Regions from separate parts of the Bacillus sp. MC1252 genome, predicted to be linked through region 2. Evidence: riboswitches for the same ligand, from Rfam matches in the RefSeq annotation. Region 2 holds a riboswitch; each other region holds the start of a gene.

Region 1 (6,539 bases), 1.3 Mb from region 2:
GTTTAAAGCATGGTACGATATCGAAGAAGATTATGATTATGCATATGTAGAAGTTCGTGAAACTGGAACCGAGCAATGGAAAACCATTGCTGGTAACATAACAAATGACCGAAATGAAGCAGGTGCTAACGAAGGTAATGGCATCGACGGAAAATCAGACGGCTGGGTAGATGGAGCCTTTGATCTTTCTGCTTATGCAGGGAAGAAAATCGATCTGCAATTCCGATACACAACCGATGCAGGCTATTCGCTACCAGGCTTGTTCGTAGATGATCTGAACGTAACAGCAAATGGAACGAAAGTGTGGTCAGATGATGCCGAGGGAACGTCCACTTTCACCTTCAATGGTTTCTCGCAGTCTAATGGAAAACAATATGCAGCGCAATACTATTTACTAGAGTGGCGCTCTTATGCTGATGTCGATAAAGGCTTAAAGTCTATCAAACGTGGAGCAAGTCTGATGAGCTATAATAACGGTTTGGTCGTGTGGTATGTCGATCAATCGTATAGTGATAACTGGGTAGGAAAGCATCCAGGGAACGGCTTCCTTGGTGTCGTAGATGCGGATCAGCAAGTATTGAAATGGAGTGACGGCTCCATCGCGGCGACAGGTTTCCAAGTACATGATGCAGCATTCTCTTTGAATCCAAGTACGAAGCTGAATATTGATTATACAGCGACAACAGGCTTAACCTTGGAAGATCGCTATATTCGTCCGACTCGTACATTTAGTGATCAAAAGAATTATGTGAATCCAAATAACCCAGATGCAGGACGCGATGTGCCGACATATGGTCTATCCTTTAAAGTCATTGGACAAAGTAAGGATCGTTCTGTTGGAAAGGTATTAATTTCTAAAAGTAACTAAACAGAAAGCCGGATTCTACCATTGAATCCGGCTTTTTGATGTGTTGAGATAAGGATTTTTATCACATGATCGTTTTTTGATCGAATGTTTGTTCTTTTTTATTTTGATATCCGAATGAAACCATTATATAATAGAGACTGGAAGGTTTTCTTTCATTCACGGTTCTTTTTAGCTGTTAAAAAACAGGAAAGGATGAGCGTTACCAATGAGTTGTGTCACTGCCAAGCAATTAAAGGTGATTCGAGGGACGATGCAGACTTTTTGCAGCCATTTGGAGTATGATGGCCATGGTAAGCTTCATATCAATACCATCATGGCTTTTATTAAAAGGGAATTCGGTGTAAGGAAAATGAAAGACATTCCACAAAGTCGGTTTACTGAAGCGCTAGAATTAATACAAGACTTTGATTTATACACGGACAAAATAGAGATTCGTGATCGTCTATCAGAAAGGAATTAACTAAATTGAATATTTTAGCAATGATTTTAGTAGGAATTGTCGCGATAGAACACATTGTCATCATGTTACTAGAAATGTTTTTTATGGAATCAAAGATGGCTAAGAGATCTTTCCGGCTCCCTGAACACTTACAAAAAGATCCAAATGTGAAGGTGATGTTTGCCAATCAAGGACTTTATAACGGGTTTCTAGCTGCAGGGCTCATTTGGGGGCTCATTCTCGGATCGAATACCGTTGGATATATGATTCAGCTATTTTTCATTCTTTGTGTGATCATCGCAGCGGTATTTGGCGGTGTAACATCCAATAAATCCATTATCATCAAACAAGGAGTACCAGCCTTGCTCGCATTAATTGCGCTTATGCTGGCGATTTAATCTTAAATAAAGCCGCCCCGATAAGGACGGCTTTCAGCGTGTAGACAAACCTTCGCATTCGGTGTCAGTCCTGCGTGCAGGTGCTCACGAATCTCAAATTCGCTCTGCTCCGGTACACGTAGACTTCAAAGGTTTTCTATCACGCTGAAAAGAAGACAAAGGGCTAAAATAAAGATCATTTTAGCCCTTTGTCAACAAGCTGAGCCGCTCTGATAAGGGCGGCTTTATCTTTTTCGAAGACCCATCAAACGGATAATGGATGTCAGACAAAGAGCTACGGCAACAGCCAAAATGATTTTTCCGTACATGACCCCTGTTAGGTTCATTAAGAAGACGGCCAATATGATACAGAGCGTGATGATGATCATCACAATCGAATAGGTTTTCATCTCTTTTCCACTCCTTTAAAAGTTCCCTCCAGCACGAGAGGTCTGTCAATCTTTCCTCATATTATATCACTCAATGGCAATTTTACATGAAATTCCCTACCAACAGAATGTGACATAGTGATGAGATTTGAAGTGATGGCATATTTTTTAGAAAATCGGGTATCACATAAAGAGTTGCATCGAAGTCGAATTGCTTGATATTTAATTGTGCAAAATATAAAATAACCACATGATGAATCGAAAGGATGATCAAGTTGAGTAAGAAAGTTTTATTAGTATCGACAAGCAGCCCGGAAATGAACGGACACCCAACAGGCTTATGGTTAGAAGAATTGGCGGAGCCATTTCACATCTTTAAAGAAAATGAACTAGACGTACAAATTGTCTCCATTCAAGGTGGAACTGTACCGATAGATAAAAATTCAATTCCTGAAGGTGTTCCAGCGCAATATCAGGATGTATTTGAATTACTTCAAGACACAAAGGCGCTAACAGATGTGAACCCAGCTGATTATGATGGGATCTTCTTTGCGGGAGGACATGGCCCAATGATCGACTTTGCATCCAATCAGCTGTTAGCTGATGCGATCTTAGCGATTTCAGAAAAAAATGGTGCAGTCGGAGCCGTTTGCCACGGTGTTTCAGCCTTTGTTGATGTGAAGGATCGTGATGGAAAATCATTTATTGAGGGAAAAAAAATAACAGGGTTCACGAACGAGGAAGAGGATGCCGTTCAGCTGACATCAAAGGTTCCATTTTTATTGGAAACAAAGCTTCGTGAGCAAGGAGCGGTGTTTGAAAAAGGAGAAGCTTTTGCGCCATTCGCTGTTGTTGATGGACAAATCATTACTGGACAAAACCCAGGATCAAGTGCAGAAACAGCACGACTATTTGTCAAAACCATTGTATAAAATGACCAAAAACCAGTCGTAACGCATACGGCTGGTTTTTTTGTTATAAAAATGTCCTAAAAAAGACCGAAACAATTACTGGAATAATGGTAAAATGATCACAGGGTAAAAAACCCAAATGAGGGAAAAGGGGATGTTCCTGTGAGAGCATTTTACGTAAAAATCACCGCAGCTTTACTGTCTGTTTTACTTGTGACAACAGGTTTATTTTCACCAGCGTTAAAAGCAGAAGAAGCGCCAAAATCAGATGGAAAAGTGTCGCCACTGACGGAAAAAGCCATTCAGCAAGTGCAAGAGTCGTTTTTGAAGCAGGATGAAGGAACCGCTATTCAACAGAAGCAAATGAAAAAAACATTTAAAGTAGATAAGAAAAACGGAATAAGTATCAAACGAAAAGCCGCTAAAGATGGAAAGCTGCGCACGTCTGCCGTACGCTCCATTGATGGACTAGCAATCAACCAATCGGCTGTCTTAACAGAGGACGATCCAGTTGATTTATGGTTTTTAAGCACGTCTTCACCCCAGGCACTCATCAGCCGGATTACCTCTTCAAATCCTGATTATTTCGTCCAATTATTTGTTGTTGATTATGAAACAGGACAAGCCTACCCAACGGATCTCATTCAGCCGGCTGGCAGTCTTCTTGGGTTAACCAATTTACCAGCTGGTGATTACGCATTTGGTATCACAAGCGGTGGAGACTTCGGAGACTCCTACACGTTACAGGTTAATGCAAAAAATCCACCTAATTTCACAGGTGCTGTATCTCTATCGTCAACCCTGCAATACTTTGTAGCTGAGTATGCAAATGGTGATGTATTTGCAAATGGCACAAAAGTATATAACAAGCAATCGAAGACAGCAGATTATGAATGGAAGCGTGTGTTTTATTTCTCATATGATGGAAAATATGAACAGAGAACCCATTCGATTTCAAGTGTGAAAGTGAAAAGCATTTCGGCACCAGTGTCGTACTCAGCTCCTTATGCGAGTTCCTCAGAGGCCATTCTCGTCTACTTAGATGTGGAGACATTGTTTATGTACCATCAATCATCGTTTGCAAGCGGGCAATATTATCATGATACCTTTGTTGATACTCTCGGGAAGACAACACCAAGACGCCTAGACCTTGATGATTTGACAAATTACGGCGATCATATTTTAGCCGTTGATTTAAAAACAGGAAAGCCGATTGATTTCTTCAGTGTTCTTAATTTTTACTATGCTGCAGGGATCGAGAAGCTGCCAACAATTAAAACATTGAATTAAGAAAGGCGGTTGACATCAAATCGCCACATGTGTAGAGTAAAGATAATTAAATGACAAAAGTCCACTAGGGGAGTCATGTATGACTGAGACAAGAGAAAATCTTGGACCCTTTGAACCTGATCTAGTTCGTACTAGCGGAGGGAAGTGGAGCTGGACCTTGTCTTATTCATGATTGAATTGATAAGAAGGCCGCTCCATTTGGGGTGGCTTTTTCATTTATTCAACTGAAGAAGAGGAGGCTTTTTTTATGACATTTTCAACGCAATTAAGGAAAGAAGCGGAACCATTATTTGAAGCCATTTATCAGCATCCGTTTGTCAGAGGGCTGGCAGCAGGAAAGCTTGAAAAGGAACAGATCATTCATTACGTCAAACAAGATGCAGAATACTTACATGCATTTATTAAAATTTATGCGGCAGCAATCAGCAGGTGTACAGATAGAGAGGACATTGCCTTTTTCCATCAGCAGATGGCTTTTGTACTAGATAGTGAGACGCATCCTCATCAAAACCTTTGCCGAGTGGCAGGTGTAGCATATGATGAGCTTCAAGGTGCTTCGTTGGCGCCGAGTGCTCATCACTATATTCATCACATGCTGCAAGTCGCACAGGGAGGCACACTTGGAGAAATTATTGCTGTTTTGCTTCCTTGCCCTTGGACATATTGGGAAATAGGCAAACGAATGCTTTCAGACGTGCAGCCTGACCCGGCACATCCATTTTATGAGTGGATCACGTTTTATGGCGGGTTAACTGACTCTGTTACAGTTGAGCTTTGCAAAAGGCTTGATCAGTGGGCGGAAGGAGCAAGTGAGAAAGAAAAAGAAAAAATGAAACAGCACTTCTTCTTAAGCTGTCAGCTTGAGTACAAATTCTGGGAAATGGCGTTCACTGTGGAAGAGTGGCCAGTCAAGCTGGAGGTGCATTCATCATGACGTGGAAGATGAAAGAAGTCGTCCTTGCCGTGATTCTATCTGTGGCGTGCGGTGTGATCTACTTAGGGTGGTCCACTCTTTATTTACCGATTACAGCACTTGTGGGTCCAGCAGGAGGCAATATCATGTTTGGGATTTGGGTGATTGCCAGTCCAATCGTCGCTTATATCATCCAAAAGCCGGGAGCTGCCCTCATTGCAGAAACAGCCGCAGCCTCCGTGGAATTACTGACAGGCAGCCACTTCGGTCTTTCAGCTCTGCTGATTGGTGTATGCCAAGGACTTGGGGCAGAAATCGCCTTCGCTCTTTTTGGTTATAAACGATATCGCATGTGGACACTTATGCTGTCTGGTGCCTTTGCAGCTGTTGGAGCGATGGCATATAGCCTGATGGCCAATGGATTTGGTTATTACACGCCTCAAGTTTTACTCATGACACTTGTGACTCAAATCATCAGCGGTATGATACTTGGGGGATGCTTAGCGAAAGTTGTAGTGGATGCATTATCCAAGACCGGTGTACTGAATCAATATGCCATCATGAAAGAAAAACGAAACAAAGGTGAACAGCATGGATTCATTTCTCGCGTGCAATAATCTCACTGTCCGTTTTTATGAACAGCCTAAGCCCGTTCTGCATGAAGTATCTCTTTCTATTCAAAAAGGGGAAAAGGTGCTCATTTTAGGGCCAAGCGGAAGCGGAAAATCCACGCTCATTTCGGTTCTTGCTGGAATTATTCCAGAACATATGGAAGCAGACGTGCAGGGAGAAGTGATGTTACAAAGACATACAGGCGTCATGTTTCAAGACCCTGATTCCCAGTTTTGTATGCACCGGGTCAATGAAGAAATTGCATTTAGCTTAGAGAACCGTTCTGTACCTCGTGAAGAGATGGATGACATCATTCGGCATCTCATGCAAAAAGTACAACTGGATGTCGATCCGAATACAGATATTCACACATTATCAGGCGGCATGAAGCAGCGATTGGCGCTTGCTTGTTTACTAGCGTTAGAGCCGGATGTTCTGTTCTTTGATGAACCGACTGCACAGCTTGATCCAGCAGGCAGAATGGAGATATTTCAGCTGCTACAGCAGCTTGCAGCTGATCAGGATCAAACCATGATTTTTGTGGAGCATGTGCTAGACGGTGTCATCGAATGGATGGACCGGGTTATTTTATTAGATGATCAAGGCTGCATTTTGGCAGATGGATCTCCGAAAGATGTGATGACAGCATATGAGGGAGAAATGAAAGAGGCAGGCATTTGGCGTCCAAAAATATTTCCCGAGAAATGGTCCACTATTATTCAAGATCCATTTCACCCACT
Region 2 (6,539 bases):
TCTGATACGTTCACTGCTTCCTTTTGAACCTCAAATGATGGATACTTTCCTGTACCAAGTAATAGTCTTGATGTGAATGTTTTTCCGCCAATGTGTAGCATTTTGTCATCCTCCTCCTACAAAGTGAACGATTTCAATCGTGTCATTTGGTTGAATTTCTACTTGTTGAAACGTTTTTTTATCAATAACTTCTTGGTTCTTTTCGACGATCACCACACGATTTTCAAGCTGATAGGCTGATAGCAGATCATAGATCGTTCCATTCTCTTTATCGAAATCAACCACTCTGCCATTTAATTGAATTTTCATACGAACAATGCCTCCTTTCGACCAATGCGAAACGCTTGAAGCCATTCCTCTTGGACAGGCTCGCCTAATATCAGGTCTCGAATAATTTCTCCAGTAATTGGCGCAAGTAAAATGCCATTCCGGTAATGTCCCGTCGCAAAAAGGATACGCTCATCTTCCGGGTGTCTTCCGATATAGGGATGCCGGTCGCTTGTCGCCGGACGAAGACCTGCCCAGCACTCTTCAATCGGCATCTCCTTGATAGAAGGCATGAGCTGAGACGCTTTTTGAATCACAGCTTCAATGCCGCCAAGTGTTGGAACAGCCTGCCACTCATTTGGCTTCATCGTTGCACCAATCACCAGCTTTCCGCTATCTCTTTGAACGATATAACAATGATCATGGTAAATGGTGTGTGCGAGCGCTGGACCACTATTCCACACAGACACACATTCTCCTTTTACTGGATAGAGAGAATAAGGTAACCCCAGCTCTTCAAAAAAGCGGCCAGACCATACACCACTTGCTATCGTAAGGTCATCACATGTGAATGTGCCTTTAGCTGTTCTGACAGTTAATACATCTTTGTCCCGTTTGACTTCGATCACAGGTGTAAACTCCTTCACATCCGCCCCGTACCGAACAGCCGCCTGCCACAATGCCCTGCATACCGCATAAGGCTCAACATGAACATCTTCTTCAATGAAACCTGCTCCCATGATGTCATCTGCGATTTGCGGCATACGTTTTTTCACACAACTTGCTTCAAGCCATTGAAACGTGGACAAATGCTGCATCCGGCAAAGTGCACGTTTTTCTTCTTCTGTAAAGGCCACCTTCATAATACCGCCCACTGATGTCCGAATATCAATGCCTGATTCATGCTGAAGATCGACTTTTAATTTTTCATATAATGTCTGGCTTGCTCTGCCTACCTGAAAGAAAATATCCTCATGACCCTCTCCTTCAGCATGTGCACCAAGCATTCCAGCAGCCGCACTCGTCGTTTGCTTCCCTATCTCATTTGCCTCAAGTAATAGAGCCTGCTTTCCTGCTTTTGCAAGGTGATAGGCAATTGACATCCCTATGATTCCACCGCCAATGATTGCAATGTCATAATGCTTTTTCATAAGGATTCTCCTTTAGCTTTTTAGAAAATGCTTGCGCCATGATGTGCGGCTGATGGTGTGTGAAAATTCCCGACATGACAGCAATCCCTTTCACATTCACATGCATCAAGTCCGGGATTCGATCAGGCGTCAATCCACCAATGACCACCACCGGAATGGACAGCGCAGAAGTCAGTTCTTCCACAAGCTTTACGCCTCTCGCCTTAAGCCCTGGTTTACATGAGGTGTCATATATGTGCCCAAACATGACATACTCTGCACCACTTTCCTCGGCCGCTTTGGCTTCTTCTATCGAATGAACAGACACACCCGCATGAAGGTGAGGAAATTTTTGTCGCAGCTCCTTTGGCGAAAAGCTGTGACCTGGGAGATGTACCCGGTGAATATTGGTGAGCAGCGCAACGTCTACTCGGTCATTGATAACGAGTTTCTCTTTCGGTACACCTTCTGAAAGGAGTTGTCTCACGAGATCAACAAGTTCACTTGCTGTTTTAGACCGTTCCCGGATATGAATAAAGTCCACTTTAGATTCAATGGCTTTTATTTGCTTGATCAGCTCATTGACCGGAAACGAATCATTTGTCACTGCGTGGAGTTCCATTTGCACCAACCCCATCCAAGCATGCTGTTTGCCACGTTTCTTTTTTATACGCCATCTCCCAGAAATGGTATTCGTAATAGCTTGAAATCACAAAATTTTCTTTCATATTGGCCCGCACATGTTCTGGTGCTTTTTCCGCAAGTTCATCAAAGCGGTTGACCTGTTCAAAGACAAGCTCTTTAAACCAATCTCCTCCATATGTCAAAATCCATTCTTGATAAATCGGATGGTCAGGTGTCGTTTGTTTCAGCTTTTCTCCCACCTCATAATATAGCCAGTAGCACGGCAATAACGCGGCTAAAATTTCTTCAAATCGTCCGCTTTTCACAGACCTGTACATATGTGAGGTATACGCATAAGCAGTGGGTGAAGGCTTAAAGCTTTCAAGTGCTTCATCAGAGATCTGAAGCAGCTCTGTGAACTTTCTATGCAGCGATAGCTCTGCTTCATACGTGCCCTGCGCATGATACGCCATTCTGCCCGTCGTATGTAAGTCCTCACTAATGGCAGCTCCATATGCTTGCATCTTTGCGAAATGAGTTAAATAATACGAATCCTGCATCACGTAATAGGTGAACCGATCGAGTGAAAGTGTGCCATCTCCAATCCCTTTCACAAAAGGATGCGTAAAGCTTCCATTCCACCATGTTGCTGCTGCCTCTTTACATTCCTTTGAAAATGTCATGTTTCTCTCCTCCTGTTTCTTCATATAAAAAAGCCACTTTCCGCGTGGAAAGTGGCTTGGAATTTGTAAAAAGCATAGTCAAAAACCGCACCACTTCCCTACGCAGGTATGAACCTGTTCAGGTAATGAGGGTCTAAAAGTCGACACTTTTATCTCAGCCCTTTTAAAGGACTCCCCTAGTGGATCAAACATATAATGTTGTACCTCTATCTTAATCAGGAATTGTTCATTGGTCAAGGGTTCATTGCAACTCTAATTGGGCTCTAAGTCCTGCTACATACTCCCGGGAACCTGACACAAGCACGCGGTCTCCGCTTCTGAGCGTCGTATCTCCGTGCGGTACTAAGCTGTCTACCCCTCTGAAAATACGGACAAAGACCAAATCACCGATAAACGGAAATTCCCTCAGCATGACATTATGATACCGATGATTGTTCATTTGAATTTGATACAAGGAAGTATCCTCATTTGTTAACAATCGAATCGCATCTGGTGCTTCAATCAAGGCTCTTAGCACCGTTTTAGATGATAGGAAATTCGAAAACGTATCAATACCCGCTTCCTTCAATGTCAGCTCTGCCTCAGCTTTGTTGACACTAGCAATGACTTGTTTCGCTCCTTCTTCTTTTGCAAATAAAGCAATTTCCTTATTTTGCGTCTCGCTGCCTGTTGCTACGACTAGAACATCCTCCCGGCCGATGCCTGCCTTTCTCAGCGTCTCATCGTCGTACTCTTCAATCGCTTCAACTTCAAAGATCGAATCGGCAAGCAGTGCTTCTTTATTTTCTTGAAAAACGTGCAAAATACGGATGTCATATTCATCCTGATGCAAGTCAAGTGTCACAGGTAAAGTCAGCTGGTTTGCGCCAATAAAGGTCACACGCTTTTTTTGATTCGCTTCTTGTTCTTTTTTAAACAGCGCTTTAAACCAAACAGGCGTTAAAATACTCGTCAGCACAGCGACTAAAATCAGTGCGCCTGACATTTTATGATCAATGACACCGAGCCGCTCCCCAATCGTCGCAGCTGCAATGACGAGTGATAACGTCGATGTTAATAAAAAGCCGGAGCCGATGACTTTTTTCATGTCATACCATTTTTTCAAATAAAGAATTGGAATTAGCTTACTAAGCAGTAATGCAATAAACAATAGCGGAATCATGATCATAATGGTTGGGTCCTTGAACAGCGCCCATATATTCAAGTCCACACCGACCATCACAAAAAAGATCGGGATTAAAAATCCGTAACCAAATGAGTCCAGCTGCTGAACAAGCTCTTTATTTGGCGAAAGAAGGGACACGAGCACGCCTGCTAAAAACGCCCCAAGAATATTTTCAGCACCGAGTGATTCAGATAAGGCAACTAAGACTATAATGAGAGTAAAGATTGCCCTTGTCCCAATTTGCACCGTTCCTTTTGACATGGACTGAAAAATGGATTTTGTCTTAAATACTCGGCCAAATAAATAAAGAAGAATGCCTGCTGCAAATAATAATAGCAGAAGCCACATGTTCCCTGTTCCATCGCCATAAATGGAGGAAAACACAGCAAGTAAAATCATTGTCACCAAATCTGCAATGACGGCCACAAGCAGAATGATTTGACCAATATTCGTCTGCATCAACTTTTCCTCTTTTAAGGTCGGAACCACTACACCTAATGAGATGGTGGAAATGATGAGTGTCATTAAAAAGGCATTTTGAATAAACCCTGCAAGTACAAACGCATAGGACAGGATAAAGGAAATACAAAATACCCCAAGAAAAATTATGGTGGCTGCTTTAAACGTATTTGGTTCTTTTAAACCATTTGGAAGTTCTCGTGCTTTCTTCTTTGATTCAAAAGAAGAAAAATCTATTTCAAGTCCACTTAAAAACATCAGAAAAATAAAACCGAGCATGGATAACGTATCTAGCCATGCATCATGTTCGACAACCAGTTGAAACCCGCTTTTTCCAATGATGAGCCCCATGATAATTTCAGCGACAACGACCGGAATGGTCAACTTAAATCGGTGCAATAAAATGGGGGTGAAAAAGGCGACAATAATAACGACAACGAGTGATGAAACAGATGTATGCTCCATTGGCTAAAGCCTCCTAACATTGATGTTTAATCTTTTAAGTCTTACGTTAAAGCATTGATTCTAACAATTGCCTAAATGAAATGAAAGCCATTCGTTATATGTTCTAAAATTCAAACTTCTTTATACCCGATGAATGGATGAGAAAGATCAGGAGGAAACCTTATGAAATTCGATATCATTGGTGATATCCACGGCTGCTACGAAGAGCTGCTTACCCTCATATACAAACTAGGATACGAACTCAAACATGGATTACCCGTCCATCCTGATAAGAGAACGCTAGCACTTGTCGGTGATTTAACAGATCGAGGCCCTCAATCAGTAGACGTGATGCAATTTGTCATACATGCCTATTCACATGGAGCGATCCGTTACGTGCCTGGAAACCATTGCTTTAAGCTTTATCGCTATTTGAAAGGAAATCCCGTTAAATTACTGCATGGCATTGAAACAACAGTGAACGAAATAAAAAAACTGCCGCTTCATGAAAAAAACAAATTATCACATGAATTTAAACAGTTATTTGAGAAGGCTCCGCTTTATGATGTGCTGATCCCAGATGAGCTGATCATTGCACACGCAGCGATGAAGGAAAAGGATATTGGAAAGGAGCCGAATAAACAGATGCGATCCTATCTATTATTTGGCGCTGTCACAGGAGAGACTTGGCCAGATGGACGACCTGTGCGGAAGGATTGGGCAAAGGAATATGAAGGAAAACCGTGGATTGTTTACGGTCATACACCGGTGAAAGAACCTCGATTCGTTGGCAAAACAGTCAATATTGATACAGGCTGCGTTTTTGGAAATCAGCTGTCGGCTCTTCAATATCCTGAGCTTGAAACTGTCTCTGTCCCTTCATCTATGCCTTATGATGATTCTAGATTCCAGCATTTCACATCATAAAAACCCGGCCCTGCTTTGCAGGTGACCGGGTTTTCATTGTTTAAAGAAGCAGTGCCTTCATGTCAGCTGGCAATGGAGCCGAAAATGTCATTTGCTCACCTGTCATCGGATGAGGAAAGATAAGGGTTTCACTATGCAGCGCCTGCCGGTCTATCCGCTCGCTCGTTCCGCCATACAGCGTATCACCGATGAGCGGATGACCAAGATATTGCATGTGCACACGAATTTGATGTGTTCTTCCAGTTTCAAGTACAAGAGACACATCCGACATGTTCAAATCAGCGTCTACCTGTCGTACTGTATAATGCGTCACTGCCTCCTGGCCAGCCGCATCGACCATGCGTTCAATGATACTATCCCCTTTTCGGGCAATTTTTGCACGAACGGTTCCGTGCTTTTGTGCAATTATGCCCTGTGTAAAAGCTCTGTACGTTCGCTTGACCTCCCCTTCTTTTTGCGCTTTTGATAAAAGGCTGTGTGCAAAGCGATGTTTGGCGACAAGCATCACGCCAGATGTATCACGATCAAGACGGCTCACCAAATGAACCGTCAGCCGCACAGACTGCTCAGCATAATGGTAAAGCAGACCATTTGCAATACTATGCTCAGGATGCTCTCTAGAAGGAATGGATGGGATATATGGCTTTTTATTCAGCACAAGCACATGCTCATCCTCAAATATAATATCCAGCGGAATCGGAGCTGGTTTTAGACCTTCACTCACTTTTTCCTCAGGAAATAAAATGGTGAGCCTGTCTCCCTCGTGAAGCTCGTATCTCACGGTGACATGCTCTCCATTAATCAGCAGATCACCGCCATCAAATTTAATATCCGTCAGCA
Region 3 (6,539 bases), 1.3 Mb from region 2:
AACTTTCCGGTTCGTCATACTACCCTGAGATTTATGAGTCTGGGGATCAGTATATTTTAATGGAATATATTAAAGGCTACACATTCTATGAATGCCTGACAAAGGGTATTCCGATCAAGAAACAAATGATTGAACAAGTAGATGAAGCGCTAGAAGAAGCACGTGAGAAAGGGTTAAACCCTTCAGATATCCATCTGCGCAACCTGATATTAACAAAGGAAGGCCTCGTTAAGGTGATCGACGTTGCCCGCTTCACCCAAACGAAAACATGTCATCAATGGAATGATTTAAAAGCCGCTTACGCCTATTACCAAAAACCTTTTTTCCCTAAAAAAGCGCCGCGTCTGTGGCTTGAAGTGATTGCCTATTTATATAAAAAGAACTGGCTCTCCCGCGGCCAGCTTAACAACCGAAATGATTTCTCCGCATAACGAAAGCCGCTCTCCTTCCGAGCGGCTTTTCTGTTTTATTCTGTTTCTACATGGATACTATTTACATTTAATAGATTAATGATTTCATTATTCAGCTTAAACCATTGATTGGATTCCTCAATTTTTTTATACACATCGTAGGTAGCTGGACGTTTCAGCTCGAAATCAAGCACTTCCCCATTGTTCATATGAAATGTTACCTTGAATACTTTCATCATAAGATCACCTTCCACTCTTTCTTGTTCGCTAACTGGTAAGGTCAGCTCTTTTCATTCATTCTCTACTCAACTCGTTTCCCCTCCTTCTTTCCTTCCAAACACAAGAAGTTTAAATTTTGTTTAAATTCACACAACATCTCTATCTCTCTAATCTGCAAAGAAGTATATTGTTTAAAAAGGGGGCTGTCTTCATGAAACAGAAAAAGAAAAAGAAAAGAACATCCCCAGAGAGACAAACTGTCTTGTTTCATTTAACAGATGCCCTGATTCCGAGTATGGAAATCATGGCGATTGCAGTAAGAGCACTTTTCCATCTCGTGAGAAAAGCCTTTTCAGCCGTTTTATAAAACCCCGCACAAAAGGAGTGCGAGGTTCTTTTTTTAGGATTGATAGATTTGACTTCCTTGGCTGATAAACTCTTTTGCCTTCTTCTCCATCTCTTTTTTCACTTCTTCTGATTGATTGCGGATATCATGAGAAATTTTCATACTGCAAAACTTCGGTCCGCACATGGAGCAAAAGTGAGCGGTCTTTGCGCCTTCAGCAGGCAATGTTTCGTCATGGAACGCCAAAGCTCTTTCTGGATCAAGTGACAGGTGGAATTGATCCCGCCACCTAAATTCAAATCTGGCTTTCGATAATGCATCATCGCGCTTTTGAGCAGCAGGATGTCCTTTTGCTAGATCAGCTGCATGTGCGGCAATTTTATAAGCAATGACACCTTCTCTCACATCTTCTTTGTTCGGCAAACCTAAATGCTCTTTTGGTGTCACATAGCAGAGCATGGCTGTTCCATACCAGCCGATCATGGCAGCGCCGATAGCGGATGTAATGTGATCATACCCCGGGGCAATATCTGTTGTAAGAGGTCCTAGCGTGTAAAATGGTGCCTCTTTGCAAATCTCCATCTGCTTATCGACATTTTCTTTGATTTTATCCATTGGGACATGTCCAGGTCCTTCAATCATCACCTGTACATCATGTTTCCAGGCGATCTCTGTCAATTCCCCTAGCGTTTTCAGCTCTGCAAACTGCGCCTCATCATTTGCATCAGCGATCGAACCTGGTCTGAGTCCATCTCCAAGAGAAAAAGCAATATCATAGGTTTTCATAATTTCACAAATATCTTCGAAATGGGTATAAAGAAAGTTTTCTTGATGATGAGCGAGACACCACCTTGCCATAATAGCTCCGCCTCTTGACACAATTCCCGTTACCCGATCGACTGTAAGCGGAATATACCTTAATAGTACGCCCGCATGAATCGTGAAGTAGTCTACACCTTGCTCTGCTTGTTCAATTAATGTGTCTCTGTACACGTCCCACGTCAAATCTTCTGCCACTCCATTCACTTTTTCAAGTGCCTGATAAATGGGAACGGTTCCTACTGGGACTGGGCAATTCCGAATGATCCATTCTCTCGTTGTATGAATGTCCTTCCCAGTGGACAGGTCCATCATTGTGTCTGCCCCCCACCTGATCGCCCACGTCATCTTCTCTACCTCTTCATCGATGGATGACGTCACAGCTGAATTGCCAATATTCGCATTGATTTTGACGTGAAAATGCTTTCCAATAATCATCGGCTCACTTTCTGGATGGTTAATATTCGCTGGGATGACTGCTCTTCCGCTAGCTACTTCCTCTCTCACAAACTCAGGGCTCAGCTGTTCTCTCAAAGCGATAAATTCCATTTCAGGTGTGATGATGCCTTTTTTTGCATAATGCATTTGTGTCACACTGGCGCCATTTTTCGCGCGGAGCGGCACATGATGAAAATCAGTATGGACATGATGAAAGGACTCTTTCCCCTTTGAACGATACCCGTTATCTTCTGGTTTCACATGACGACCTTCATAGCTTTCTGTATCTCCTCTTTCTTTAATCCACGCCGCTCTAAGACGCTTTAAACCCTTTGTAACATCAATATGGGCGTTTTCATCTGTGTACGGTCCACTTGTATCGTACACACGGATCGGGTCATTTTGAATGTCGCCCGCCTGTGTCACAGTATTTGAGAGCATAATCTCCCTTTTTGGCACCAAGATGTCAGGTCTTGAGCCCTGCTCATACACCTTTCGACTTCCGTCAAAGCTTGATAGTAAAGATTGGGTTGATGGGACATTTTTCTTTTCTTTCATTTGCTGTTCTCTCCTTCTCTTTTTGTCATCGGACAGGATGGAATCAGCACCAGCAAAAAACCAGGCTCTATGTTGAGAACCTGGTTTCGTCGTCAGAAAAAAACATGAATGTCATTCATATGACACATGTATCATCTTCAACTTCCCCACGCTGGTACGAGCCAGATCAGGTCCAAAGGGTTAAGAAACTTAAGCTTCTCTCTCAGCCCACTTTAGCGGGCACCCCTAGTCACTTTTATTGATTTCCACATCAGTTTATCATAGAGACGATATGAAAAAAAGAAGATTCAGGAAAATAGTTCCTTTCCCCTACAAGCTGTACCGATGAGCATGATATGCAAACTTCTATACAACAGCTTCCCCTTTATTTCGATCAAATCAGAAATCATCATTGATCCTTTTTTCCTACTATGTATAATTAATCTAAATGAAGAATTTTTTATACAAACTACTTGTTCAAAGGAAGTTCTAGTCGATTGCAAACATTTCTAACATTTATCAGTGATGAATCGGACGATGATGAAGTGGACATCCATTATTGCTGGTATTTTATTACTTGGATTTGGCTGTTATTTCTTTTACGAATTTTATATAGGCATCAAGATATTTTTTTAAGAAAAGGCTAGAGTTCGTAATGAACTTTAGCCTTTTTTATTCATTCAACTATCGGGTCATGCCTGTTTGTCCTGTTTCAAATTGTGTTTTTCTCATATCTCTGAAGCGTGTGAATGCTCCTTCATCTTTGATGACTTGGACAGCTCTTCCATCTGCATAACGAGTCGCTGCTTCTTCTACTTGTGATACGCCCTCTTCCGTCAGACGTCCATCCGATTTAATCGCAATATAGACATTTTCATCAGTGACCATAACTTGTGAGTCTGCTACGTGATTCATTTTATTCACGCGGTTCGCAATTTTTCGTGAACGCTGTATGTTCTCTTGTTTATCGTAGCCAGAGAACGACATTTGGTTATGATAATTCATATCTCCATGACTGTAGCGTCCATCTCCGCCAGTAAGCGGCATTCTCACTTGATCCTCCGTAGGACGCGAACGATAATCAACATTCGTTGTATTTTCGTTCATCCCTTCCATAAGCTCAGAAATTGGGCCTTGGTGATCTTGGTTATTGTCTGCCGCCCGTTGATTCGAATGATAACCGACCGGCTGGCCTGATTGATTATAACGAGTATCTACACCCGCATTGTCATTTGTACCACATGCAGTTAAACCAATAGGAAGAAGCACTAATGCGATTGTTTTTTGCCATTTTTGTCTCAAACGAAAAACCCCCTGTACAAATTCAATCTCATGAGCGCGAAACTGGCTCTGTTTTAGCATGTACAGTTCAGGGAAAAATCAAGCTGTCAGTTATAAACAAAAAAAGGAACGATTGAGATCGTCCCTTCTGTCATTAATCTTCTTCGTCTTCTTCTGGTCTTGCAAAAACGGATTGACCCGGATATGGCTGCATATAAGGCTGAGCAGGATAAGCCCCCATTTGACCATAAGGAACAGGATTTGGATAATGTCCAGGCCATGGCTGATGATGATGCTTCATGCCATCATCACAACCGCAGTCTTCCTTGCCATAGGCTTCATTTGAAGCGTTTGGATAAAAGCCTTGATTCACGTTCGCATTCACGTTCGCATTTGCGCCTGTATTTGGATGCATATGGTGGTGCCAGTGATGTCCATCGTTTGCATGATGCTCATGATTTTCCCCGTAGTAAGCTGGCGCTTGATAGGCTGGATAATACGGCTGGGCCGGGTAAGGATACGGCATCATGTGATGGTGATAATAGGGCTGGACCGGATAACAAAGACCTGAACCCGGTAAGATAGGTGAAGCCGGCACCATTTGCTGCGGATATGGATACATCGCAGGCATGTAATGACCATGACCATAATAAGGATCATATGATTCATGATGAGGATGCTGGTGATGATCTTTATTTTCTGCCATTCCTCCTACTGCTGTCCCTCCAACATTCGGCATTTGTGGGAAGTTAGGAAGGTTTGGGTAATTGCTATGCTCCATATCTTTTCCCTCCTCTTTTTGAAGCGGAATATGAATAAACGGATCATATCCCTTTGCCACCTCATCTTTGTGATGATCCTTATTCTCATGATGAAAATAGTCCTTGTGATCTTTATGGTCCTTATTTTCATGATAAAAATGATCCTTGTGATCTTTATGGTCCTTCTTCTCATCATGAACATGATCTTTCTTTTCATAAAAGTGATCTTTTTTCTCATGATGTTCTTTTTTGGGAGGAGGCGTGAATGGCTGGTAGAGATTGGTCTGATAATAGTTCACATCAACTTGCGGAAAAACTGGCTGCTCGATCTTTGGCACTGGCGGTACATAAGGTACCGGTTCATTTGGCTTTTCCTTCGGTTTCGTATCTTGCACTTGCACGACATCCTTTGGCTTTTCTTTCACATACGGATGTTCTTTCTGCTTTGGCATTTCTTTCACTTTTTGGTGATCTGTTTTCACAGGAACACCACTAGATGGAATCTTGATCTTCATACCCGGCATGATCAAATCTGGATTACTGAGCTGTGAATTTAGTTTTTTCAATTCTTGAAAGTCGACTCCGTATTTCTTTGAAATTTTCCAAAGGGAGTCTCCTTTTTGCACAATATGAATTTTCAACGTTTTCCCCTCCTATTGCAAAACGTGAACGTAGCGGTTATGTCAGAAGTACAATATGTTTCAACATAAATTTATGCCTATTTACAAGCCGATATGATAAAAACTTGTTTTCTGATAGGAGGGGCTGATGCTTTATTTAATGGTGAGCATTTTATTTAATGCAAGCAAAGCCTCTTTTGTTATCTCTTCATTGACCTGAATCAAACCAACCGGCTCACCCTTCTCAATACTTTCAAGTGACCATAACAAATGAGGCAGATCAATACGGTTCATGGTCAAACATGGACACATATCTGGGTTAAGGGATTCAATTTGTTTATCCGGGTGCTGGTCTATGATGCGTTTGACTAAATTCATTTCTGTTCCGATCGCCCACTTGCTTCCTGCTGGCGCCTGCTTGATCGTATCAATAATAAATTTCGTTGAACCAGCTAGATCAGAAGCTCTTACCACCTCATGCGTGCACTCTGGATGGACAAGGATTTGAATGTCACGATCTCTTTTTCTCGTTTCTTCAATATTCTGAACGGTAAACTTCTCATGTACGGAGCAATGCCCTTTCCATAAAATCATTTTGATGCGATGGAGCGGCTGATCGGTGATGAGCTTTTCTTCTACTTGATCCCAGACAGCCATTTCTTCTAGCGGGATACCTAAATCAAAGGCTGTATTACGCCCTAAATGCTGATCAGGGAGAAACAGAATCCGCTCTTTTTGTGTAAGCGCCCACTCCAGTACTTTCTTAGCGTTTGAAGATGTGACGGTCGCCCCGCCATGCTTGCCGACAAATGCTTTAATATCAGCTGTTGAGTTGACATAAGTGAGCGGGAGTATCGTATCTCCAAATAGATCAGTGAGCTGTTTCCATGCTCTGTCCGTTTGTTTCATGTTCGCCATATCCGCCATTGAACAGCCTGCTCTCATATCTGGCAACAGGACGTGCTGATTCTTTTTTGACAGCATATCTGCCGTTTCTGCCATGAAGTGAACACCGCAGAACACTATGTATTCTGCCTCCTGATTGTCAGCAGCTATTTGCGCTAGCTGCAATGAATCACCTGTTGCATCTGCAAATTGGATGACCTCA

What was found. Region 2 has a riboswitch for thiamine pyrophosphate ahead of tenA (thiaminase II). Riboswitches for the same ligand answer to the same signal wherever they lie in the genome.
Region 1: it holds a riboswitch for thiamine pyrophosphate, as region 2 does, so the genes downstream of both, tenA (thiaminase II) here and tenA (thiaminase II) in region 2, are expected to answer to the same signal.
Region 3: it holds a riboswitch for thiamine pyrophosphate, as region 2 does, so the genes downstream of both, thiC (phosphomethylpyrimidine synthase ThiC) here and tenA (thiaminase II) in region 2, are expected to answer to the same signal.

The regions. Positions count from the first base shown of each region.
Region 1 is NZ_CM166369.1:3,503,039-3,509,577, reverse strand. It holds gene ACYH0L_RS18115 (immune inhibitor A domain-containing protein) at 1-868, shown strand, start outside; gene ACYH0L_RS18110 (ORF6C domain-containing protein) at 1,074-1,328, shown strand; gene ACYH0L_RS18105 (DUF1304 domain-containing protein) at 1,334-1,705, shown strand; gene ACYH0L_RS18100 (hypothetical protein) at 1,930-2,094, opposite strand; gene ACYH0L_RS18095 (type 1 glutamine amidotransferase domain-containing protein) at 2,349-3,005, shown strand; gene ACYH0L_RS18090 (hypothetical protein) at 3,147-4,274, shown strand; TPP riboswitch at 4,331-4,434, shown strand; gene tenA (thiaminase II) at 4,522-5,208, shown strand; gene ACYH0L_RS18080 (ECF transporter S component) at 5,205-5,804, shown strand; gene ACYH0L_RS18075 (ABC transporter ATP-binding protein) at 5,779-6,539, shown strand, end outside.
Region 2 is NZ_CM166369.1:1,148,850-1,155,388, reverse strand. It holds gene ACYH0L_RS05720 (thiazole synthase) at 1-101, opposite strand, end outside; gene thiS (sulfur carrier protein ThiS) at 106-309, opposite strand; gene thiO (glycine oxidase ThiO) at 306-1,418, opposite strand; gene tenI (thiazole tautomerase TenI) at 1,402-2,019, opposite strand; gene tenA (thiaminase II) at 1,994-2,704, opposite strand; TPP riboswitch at 2,783-2,892, opposite strand; gene ACYH0L_RS05695 (monovalent cation:proton antiporter family protein) at 2,946-4,793, opposite strand; gene prpE (bis(5'-nucleosyl)-tetraphosphatase PrpE) at 4,956-5,699, shown strand; gene ACYH0L_RS05685 (RluA family pseudouridine synthase) at 5,740-6,539, opposite strand, start outside.
Region 3 is NZ_CM166369.1:2,428,095-2,434,633, forward strand. It holds gene ACYH0L_RS12505 (protein kinase family protein) at 1-431, shown strand, start outside; gene ACYH0L_RS12510 (hypothetical protein) at 467-649, opposite strand; gene ACYH0L_RS12515 (hypothetical protein) at 841-996, shown strand; gene thiC (phosphomethylpyrimidine synthase ThiC) at 1,030-2,790, opposite strand; TPP riboswitch at 2,917-3,027, opposite strand; gene ACYH0L_RS12525 (YhcN/YlaJ family sporulation lipoprotein) at 3,454-4,071, opposite strand; gene safA (SafA/ExsA family spore coat assembly protein) at 4,205-5,452, opposite strand; gene nadA (quinolinate synthase NadA) at 5,585-6,539, opposite strand, start outside.